Linked DNA regions of Thioclava sp. GXIMD2076. The protein of the gene in region 1 binds, or shares a complex with, the protein of each later gene. Links are inferred from orthologs where the notes say so. Each region holds a gene or a part of one and is shown on either strand. Other genes may lie near its edges.

Region 1 (3,524 bases):
CCGGATTGAGACCTTTGGGGCAGGTCTTGGTGCAGTTCATGATGGTATGGCAGCGGTAGAGCTTGAAGGGATCTTCGAGCTGGTCGAGACGCTCTGCCGTGGCTTCATCGCGGCTATCGATGATCCAGCGATAGGCATGCAGGAGGGCTGCCGGACCGAGATAGCGGTCGGAGTTCCACCAGTAGCTCGGGCAGGAGGTCGAGCAGGAAGCGCACATAACACACTCGTAGAGACCATCGAGTTTCTTGCGATCCTCGATCGACTGACGCCATTCCTTCTCGGGACGGTTGGTCTTGGTTTCCAGCCACGGCATGATCGACGCGTGCTGCGCGTAGAAATGCGTCAGATCGGGGATCAAATCCTTGACCACCGGCATATGCGGCAGCGGGTAGATCTTGACCACATCGGTCTTGATCTCGTCGAGACCGAAGATACAGGCCAGCGTGTTATGGCCGTCGATATTCATCGCGCAGGACCCACAGATCCCTTCGCGGCACGAGCGGCGGAAGGTCAGGGTCGGGTCGATCTCGTTCTTGATCTTAATCAGCGCATCGAGAACCATCGGGCCGCATTTGGCGAGGTCGACGAAATAGGTGTCGACCCGCGGGTTTTCACCATCTTCCGGCTCCCAGCGATAGATCTGGAATTTGCGGACGTTTTTGCCTTCCGGCTTCGGCCATGTCTTGCCGACACGGATCTTCGAATTCTTGGGTAGGGAAAACTGAACCATGTTTCTACCTCCGGTCATATGTGGACGGGGCGGGTCGCTGCGTAGCGGACTTCGTCGCGAAGCGCCCCCGTTATATCTCTTCCCTGCCCGGGGCCACCGGACAGCGGATCACCTGTTATAGAGCGGCGTTTGCGGCAGTTGACCGGAATACTGGTAGACACAGCTCTTGTAGACCTCGTTGGGGTCGCGGAACGTATCCGAGGAGATCCCCACCTTCAGATCATAAGAGGTGGCCGGTTTTCCGTTTGCCACGCCCAATCCCACAGAACCGGAGACCGGACGCGCATCCTGCACGCGTTGCTGGCAGAGGGTTTCTGCCCGAGCGACCGGGATCTTGGTGCAGCCGGAGAGCGCAAGCGCGCCCCCCAGAACCACCGCCAGAGCCGGCCGCCCCCGCATCAGTAGACCCGCTTTTTGGGCGCGATCTTGGCCGTATCGATACCACCATCCTCGAATTTGGTGAGCGGATCGATATGCACCGGACGGAAGGTCAGATCCACATTCGGGCCGTCGACACGCATAATCGAGTGCTTGCGCCAGTTGGTATCGTCACGATCCGGGTAGTCCTCATGCGCATGGGCGCCGCGGCTTTCCTTACGGGCCTCAGCACCGACGATGGTGGCCATCGCATTCGGCATGAGGTTGGTCAGCTCGAGGCTTTCCATCAGATCCGAGTTCCATACGAGCGAGCGGTCGGTGACCGAGAGATCGTCGAGCTTGGAGGCCACAGACTTCATCTTCTCGACGCCTTCTGCCAGCGTCTTGTCTGTCCGGAACACGGCCGCATCGGCCTGCATCGTGCGCTGCATCTCGAGACGCAGCTCTGCCGTCGGCGTGCCGCCCTTGGCATAGCGGATCTTGTCGAACCGCTCGAAGGCCGCTTCCACGCCCTTGAGGTTCATGGTCGGGTTCGGCGCCTCGGGATCGAGCGTCTTGCCCGCCCGAAGCGCGGCTGCGCGACCGAAGACCACAAGGTCGATCAGCGAGTTCGAGCCCAGACGGTTCGCACCGTGAACCGACGCACAGCCCGCCTCGCCCACAGCCATCAGGCCGGGAACGATCGCATCGGGGTCTTCGGCGGTCGGGTTGATGACCTCGCCCCAATAGTTGGTCGGGATGCCGCCCATATTGTAGTGCACCGTCGGCAGAACCGGAATCGGTTCCTTGGTCACATCGACACCGGCGAAGATCTTCGCGGATTCCGAGATACCCGGCAGACGCTCGTGCAGCGCCTCGGGGGGAAGGTGCGAGAGGTTCAGGAAGATGTGGTCTTTATGCTCGCCCACACCGCGACCTTCGCGGATTTCCATCGTCATGCAGCGCGAGACCACGTCACGGGACGCGAGGTCCTTATAGGTCGGTGCATAACGCTCCATGAAGCGCTCGCCTTCGGAGTTGGTCAGATAACCACCCTCGCCGCGCGCGCCCTCGGTGATCAGGCAGCCCGAGCCATAGATGCCGGTCGGGTGGAACTGGACGAATTCCATATCCTGCAGCGCCAGACCCGCACGGGCCACCATGCCGCCACCGTCGCCGGTGCAGGTATGGGCCGAGGTTGCCGAGAAATAGGCGCGGCCATAGCCACCGGTCGCCAGAACGACGGTTTTGGCCGAGAACAGGTGGAAGGTGCCGTCATCGAGTTTCCAGCACAGCACGCCCACACAGGACTTGCCGTCTTCCGACATGATCAGGTCGATGGCGAAATATTCGATGTAGAACTCTGCGTTGTTCTTCAGCGACTGGCCGTAGAGCGTGTGCAGGATCGCGTGACCGGTCCGGTCGGCGGCGGCACAGGTGCGCTGAACGGGCGGGCCTTCACCAAATTCGGTGGTATGACCGCCGAAGGGGCGCTGGTAGATCTTGCCTTCTTCGGTGCGCGAGAACGGCACGCCGTAATGCTCGAGCTCGTAGACGGCCTTGGGCGCCTCACGCGCCAGATATTCCATCGCGTCGGTGTCGCCCAGCCAGTCCGAGCCCTTCACGGTATCATAGAGGTGCCATTGCCAGTTATCGGGGCCCATATTGGCCAGCGAGGCGGCGATACCGCCCTGTGCGGCAACCGTGTGCGAGCGGGTCGGGAAAACCTTGGTCACACAGGCGGTGCGCAGACCCTGCTCGGCCATGCCCAGCGTCGCGCGCAGACCGGCGCCACCGGCACCGACAACCACGACGTCATATTTATGCGTCTCGTATTCGTAAGCAGCCATTTGTCTTTATCCCGTTATTATCAGGCGCCCATTGCCAGGCCGATGAGAACCATCCGGCCAAGCGCGTAAAGCACGCATGCGATCAGAAAATAGGACAGGCCCTGCACGAACAGCACCGCAATCTTGCGGGTCATGCCCTGCCAGTAGTCCTCGATCATCGTCTGTGCGCCTTTGGCAAAGTGACGCAGACCCACGAAGAAGGTCAGCGCGGTGATGATCGCCGGGAAGGGATGCGAGAAGGTCGCGATGACTTCCGCCTGCGACTTGCCGAGTGCGGAGCCGAAGATGAAGATGAAGCAGGGAACGAGGAACACCAGAGCCCATGCCGAGACGGTCATGTACCAGTGATGTTCGGTGCCCGTCCCCGAGGCTCCTTTGCCAACGGCGCGCTTGCGGTCGGTGAGGTAACGCATGAGATCCCTCCCTCAGACGATGATGATGGTAAGAAGGGTCAGCACGACCGAACCGATCATGCAGGCCATGCCGAGTTTCTCGGCAGTCTCGATATCGAGCCCGCGGCCCGAATCGAAGTAGAAGTGACGCAGCCCCGCGAGGTAGTGATACCAAAGGCCCAGCACCGAAACCGT
Region 2 (3,411 bases), 220 kb from region 1 along the record:
GTGATCTTGGTGCCCGTGGCCGAGGTCTTGCCGATGCACGCCGCAATCGACGGATAGACATAGAAGGCGCCTTCGGGGGTGGGGCAGGTGATGCCCTCACAGGCGTTGAGCCCGGCCACTACCAGATCGCGACGGCGGTGGAAGGCCTCGCGGCTCTGTGCGATGTAATCCTGCGCGCCGTTCAGCGCCTCGACGGCGGCCCATTGGCTGATCGTGCAGGGGTTCGACGTCGATTGCGACTGCATCTTGCGCATCGCCGCGATCAGCTCCACCGGCCCACCGGCATAGCCGATCCGCCAGCCGGTCATGGCATAGGCTTTCGATACGCCATTGACGGTCAGCGTGCGGTCATAGAGCGCGGGCTCGACCTCGGCGGGGGTGCAGAACTCGAACCCGTCGAAGACGAGATGCTCGTACATATCATCGGTCATCACCCAGACATGCGGGTGGCGCATCAATACGTCGGTCAGCGCCTTCAATTCCGCGCGCGTATAGCCCGCGCCCGAAGGGTTGGAGGGCGAGTTGAAGAGGAACCATTTGGTGTTTGGCGTGATCGCGGCCTCGAGCGCTTCGGGCGTGATCTTGTAGCCCATCTCGGGATTGCCCTGCACGAAGACGGGCGTGCCCCCGCCGATCAGCACCATATCGGGATAGCTCACCCAATAGGGCGTGGGGATGATCACCTCGTCACCGGGATTGAGCGTGGCCATGAACGCGTTGAACAGCACCTGCTTGCCGCCCGAGGACACGCTGATCTGCGCGGGCGTGTAGGTCAGCCCGTTCTCGCGGGCGAACTTGTCGCAGATGGCCTGTTTCAGCTCGGCGATCCCGTCCACGGTGGTGTATTTGGTGCGGCCCTCAGTAATTGCGCGGGCGCCCGCATCCTTGATGTTCTGCGGCGTGTCGAAATCGGGCTCGCCCGCAGAGAGGCTGATGATGTCGCGCCCTGCAGCCTTCAGCTCAGCCGCCTTGCCGGTCATGGCCACGGTGGGCGAGGGTTTCACGCGGGCGAGGCTGTCGGAGAGAAAGGCCATGAGGGGCTCCGTTCGGATGGGTTTGTAACTTGTGTGGTCATGTCTTACGCTCGGGCCAAATGGCGATCAAGAGGAGCCCTCATGGCGGATGACTGGTATGGCGAAGATGCCGCGACCTTTGGCGACAGGCTGGAGGGCGCGCGTGAGGCTGCCGGACTGAGCCAGACCGAGCTGGCCGAGAAGCTGGGGGTGCGGCTGGAAACACTGCAGGCCTGGGAAGAGGATATGGCCGATCCGCGGGCCAACAAGCTGCAGATGGTTGCCGGAGTTTTGAACGTTTCGTTGATGTGGCTGCTCAATGGCGAGGGTGCCGGTCTTGACGGGCCGCCGCAAGCGGTAGATGAGGCAGAGCGAGAGCGGGAGATCTTGCGCGAGATACGCGAGGCCCGCGCGGTGATCAAAGACCTCGACGCGCGGCTGGAACGGCTCGAGCGCAGGGTCAAAGCGGGAGAGAGCCAATGACCGGACAGGTGCAGGAAACGGCCGAGGCGCGGCTGAAGCGGATGACGATGCGCAGCTGGCGGCGCGGGATGAAAGAGATGGATATGGTGCTTGGCCCGTTCGCCGATAGTGAACTTGCCAAGATGGATCCGGCCACTCTGGACCTCTATGACGCGCTTCTGGAGGAATATGACCAGGATCTGTATCTCTGGGTCTCGGGTGCCAAACCCTGCCCCCCGGAATATCTGCAGCTCCTGCAAGTCATTGCTGCATTTGCAAAAAAGCGCCACGCAGTCGAGTGAGGTGAAGTGTGGCGGGCGGGGTGTTCTGCCTCCGTTCCGCCACGTTATCTGAAAATTCTCGTCAGATTTGCAATAGATTTAATTCGCTTAACCGAAATTTTGGCATTTTTCCGCATCCTGCATCCCGGGGCATAGATGATGCGGAGAATGAAATGAGTATAGAACCCCCTATGGGCCAGATGGGCGGCGCGGTCGCGGACCGTGCGATGCAGCAAGGGCTCATGACCGGGTATCTCGAGACGCTGGCCCTTGTGGAACGGCTTCACCGGCTGTTGCTCGATGTCATCAAGGACGAATTCGAGCGGCTAGCGATTATCGAGATCAATCCGGTTCAGGCATTGTTGTTGTTCAATGTGGGCGACAACGAGGTGACAGCGGGCGAGCTGAAAAGCCGTGGCTATTATCAGGGCTCGAATGTGAGCTACAATCTGAAGAAGCTGGTGGAAAACGGCTATATGCATCACCAGCGATGTGATGTGGACCGCCGTTCGGTCCGCGTGAAGCTGACCGATAAAGGCTGCAAGCTGCATGATGCGGTGCGCGAGCTGTTCGAACGTCATGCCGAGGGCATGGGCACGCGCGGCGTGATCGATTTCGAGCAAATGGACGAGATGAACCGGACCCTCAAGCGCATGGAGCGCTACTGGATGGACCAGATCCGGTATATCTACTGATCAAATGGGGCGGCACGGGGGTGCTGCCCTTTTTCTTTGCCGTCGCGCTTGACTTGCGCAGTCTTCGGGGCGCAGGCTGAAAGGGTGCGATGAGGGGAGGACGGGATGGAACAGGAACTATCGGTGAATGTCTTGGGCGGCCCGCTCGAGCCCTGTTCGCTCGCGCCGCTCACAGGATTTTTCCGTGACGGTCACTGCAACACATGCGCGCAGGATCGGGGCTCGCATACGGTTTGCGCCATCATGACCAAGGAATTTCTCGCGTGGTCGGCCTATATCGGCAATGACCTTTCGACCCCGCGGCCCGAATACGGCTTTGGTGGATTGAAGCCCGGGGATCGCTGGTGCCTCTGTGCGGGGCGGTTCCTCGAGGCGCATGACGAGGGCTGCGCGCCCGAGATCGTGCTGGAGGCGACCCATCAGCGGGCGTTGGATGTGGTGCCGATCGAGGTGCTGCGCCTGCATCGGCATCTGTCGCCCTTCCAGTGAGGGGGCTTGCGGTAGTGCTGGCCCTTTGGGGGGTGCGGCTGCGGCGCAGCCTGTGATTGATGGTCCGGTGGTGGCGGAATATCATCTCGATACCGATGGCGACGGACAAGATGAGCTGGTGACCGATGTCACCACCAGCGCGCAGGACCGTTATGTGATCCTGTCGGATGACAGCGCCGCGCCGTTGGTGATCGGGCCGCTCTGGGCCAGCCATCTGGGCGAGGCGGGGATTGCTTCGGCCAAGGCCGGAACCCTGACGATCCTCATGGGCTGCGATACCTGCGGGCGTTCTGGGCATCGGCGGGAATGGCATATTGTCTTCCGTGAGGGCGCCTATCTTCTGGCAGGGCTGACCGAGATCCAATGGGACAGGCTCTTTGCCGAGAGTGCAAGCTGTGATGCCAATCTGTTGTCCGGTCGGGCGGATATCTCGCGTGCCCCCGATCTGACGGGCGCACGTGTCAAGATCGC

What was found. Proteins that work in one complex are often made in the same cells at the same time.
Region 2: the proteins of sdhA (region 1) and WDB91_RS00890 are in contact, whole or in part, in a crystal structure (PDB 6C12), measured with the Escherichia coli proteins. The link is inferred for Thioclava sp. GXIMD2076 from one-to-one orthologs.

The regions. Positions count from the first base shown.
Region 1 is NZ_CP149932.1:386,426-389,949, forward strand. What follows is about bases 534-3,415. They hold sdhA (succinate dehydrogenase flavoprotein subunit), read right to left. Parts: upstream 2,938-3,415; coding sequence 1,129-2,937; downstream 534-1,128. Other genes in these bases: WDB91_RS01925 (succinate dehydrogenase iron-sulfur subunit), read right to left, coding at 534-730; WDB91_RS01930 (hypothetical protein), read right to left, coding at 839-1,129; sdhD (succinate dehydrogenase, hydrophobic membrane anchor protein), read right to left, coding at 2,958-3,350; sdhC (succinate dehydrogenase, cytochrome b556 subunit), read right to left, coding at 3,363-3,415. In the rest of the region: more of WDB91_RS01925, read right to left, coding at 1-533; more of sdhC, read right to left, coding at 3,416-3,524. UniProt on the Escherichia coli protein: Two distinct, membrane-bound, FAD-containing enzymes are responsible for the catalysis of fumarate and succinate interconversion; the fumarate reductase is used in anaerobic growth, and the succinate dehydrogenase is used in aerobic growth.
Region 2 is NZ_CP149932.1:165,833-169,243, reverse strand. What follows is about bases 372-3,140. They hold WDB91_RS00890 (succinate dehydrogenase assembly factor 2), read left to right. Parts: upstream 372-1,504; coding sequence 1,505-1,777; downstream 1,778-3,140. Other genes in these bases: WDB91_RS00875 (hypothetical protein), read left to right, coding at 2,993-3,140; WDB91_RS00880 (DUF2237 domain-containing protein), read left to right, coding at 2,557-2,940; WDB91_RS00885 (winged helix DNA-binding protein), read left to right, coding at 1,957-2,451; WDB91_RS00895 (helix-turn-helix transcriptional regulator), read left to right, coding at 1,116-1,496; WDB91_RS00900 (pyridoxal phosphate-dependent aminotransferase), read right to left, coding at 372-1,034. In the rest of the region: more of WDB91_RS00900, read right to left, coding at 1-371; more of WDB91_RS00875, read left to right, coding at 3,141-3,411. UniProt on the Escherichia coli protein: An FAD assembly protein, which accelerates covalent attachment of the cofactor into other proteins.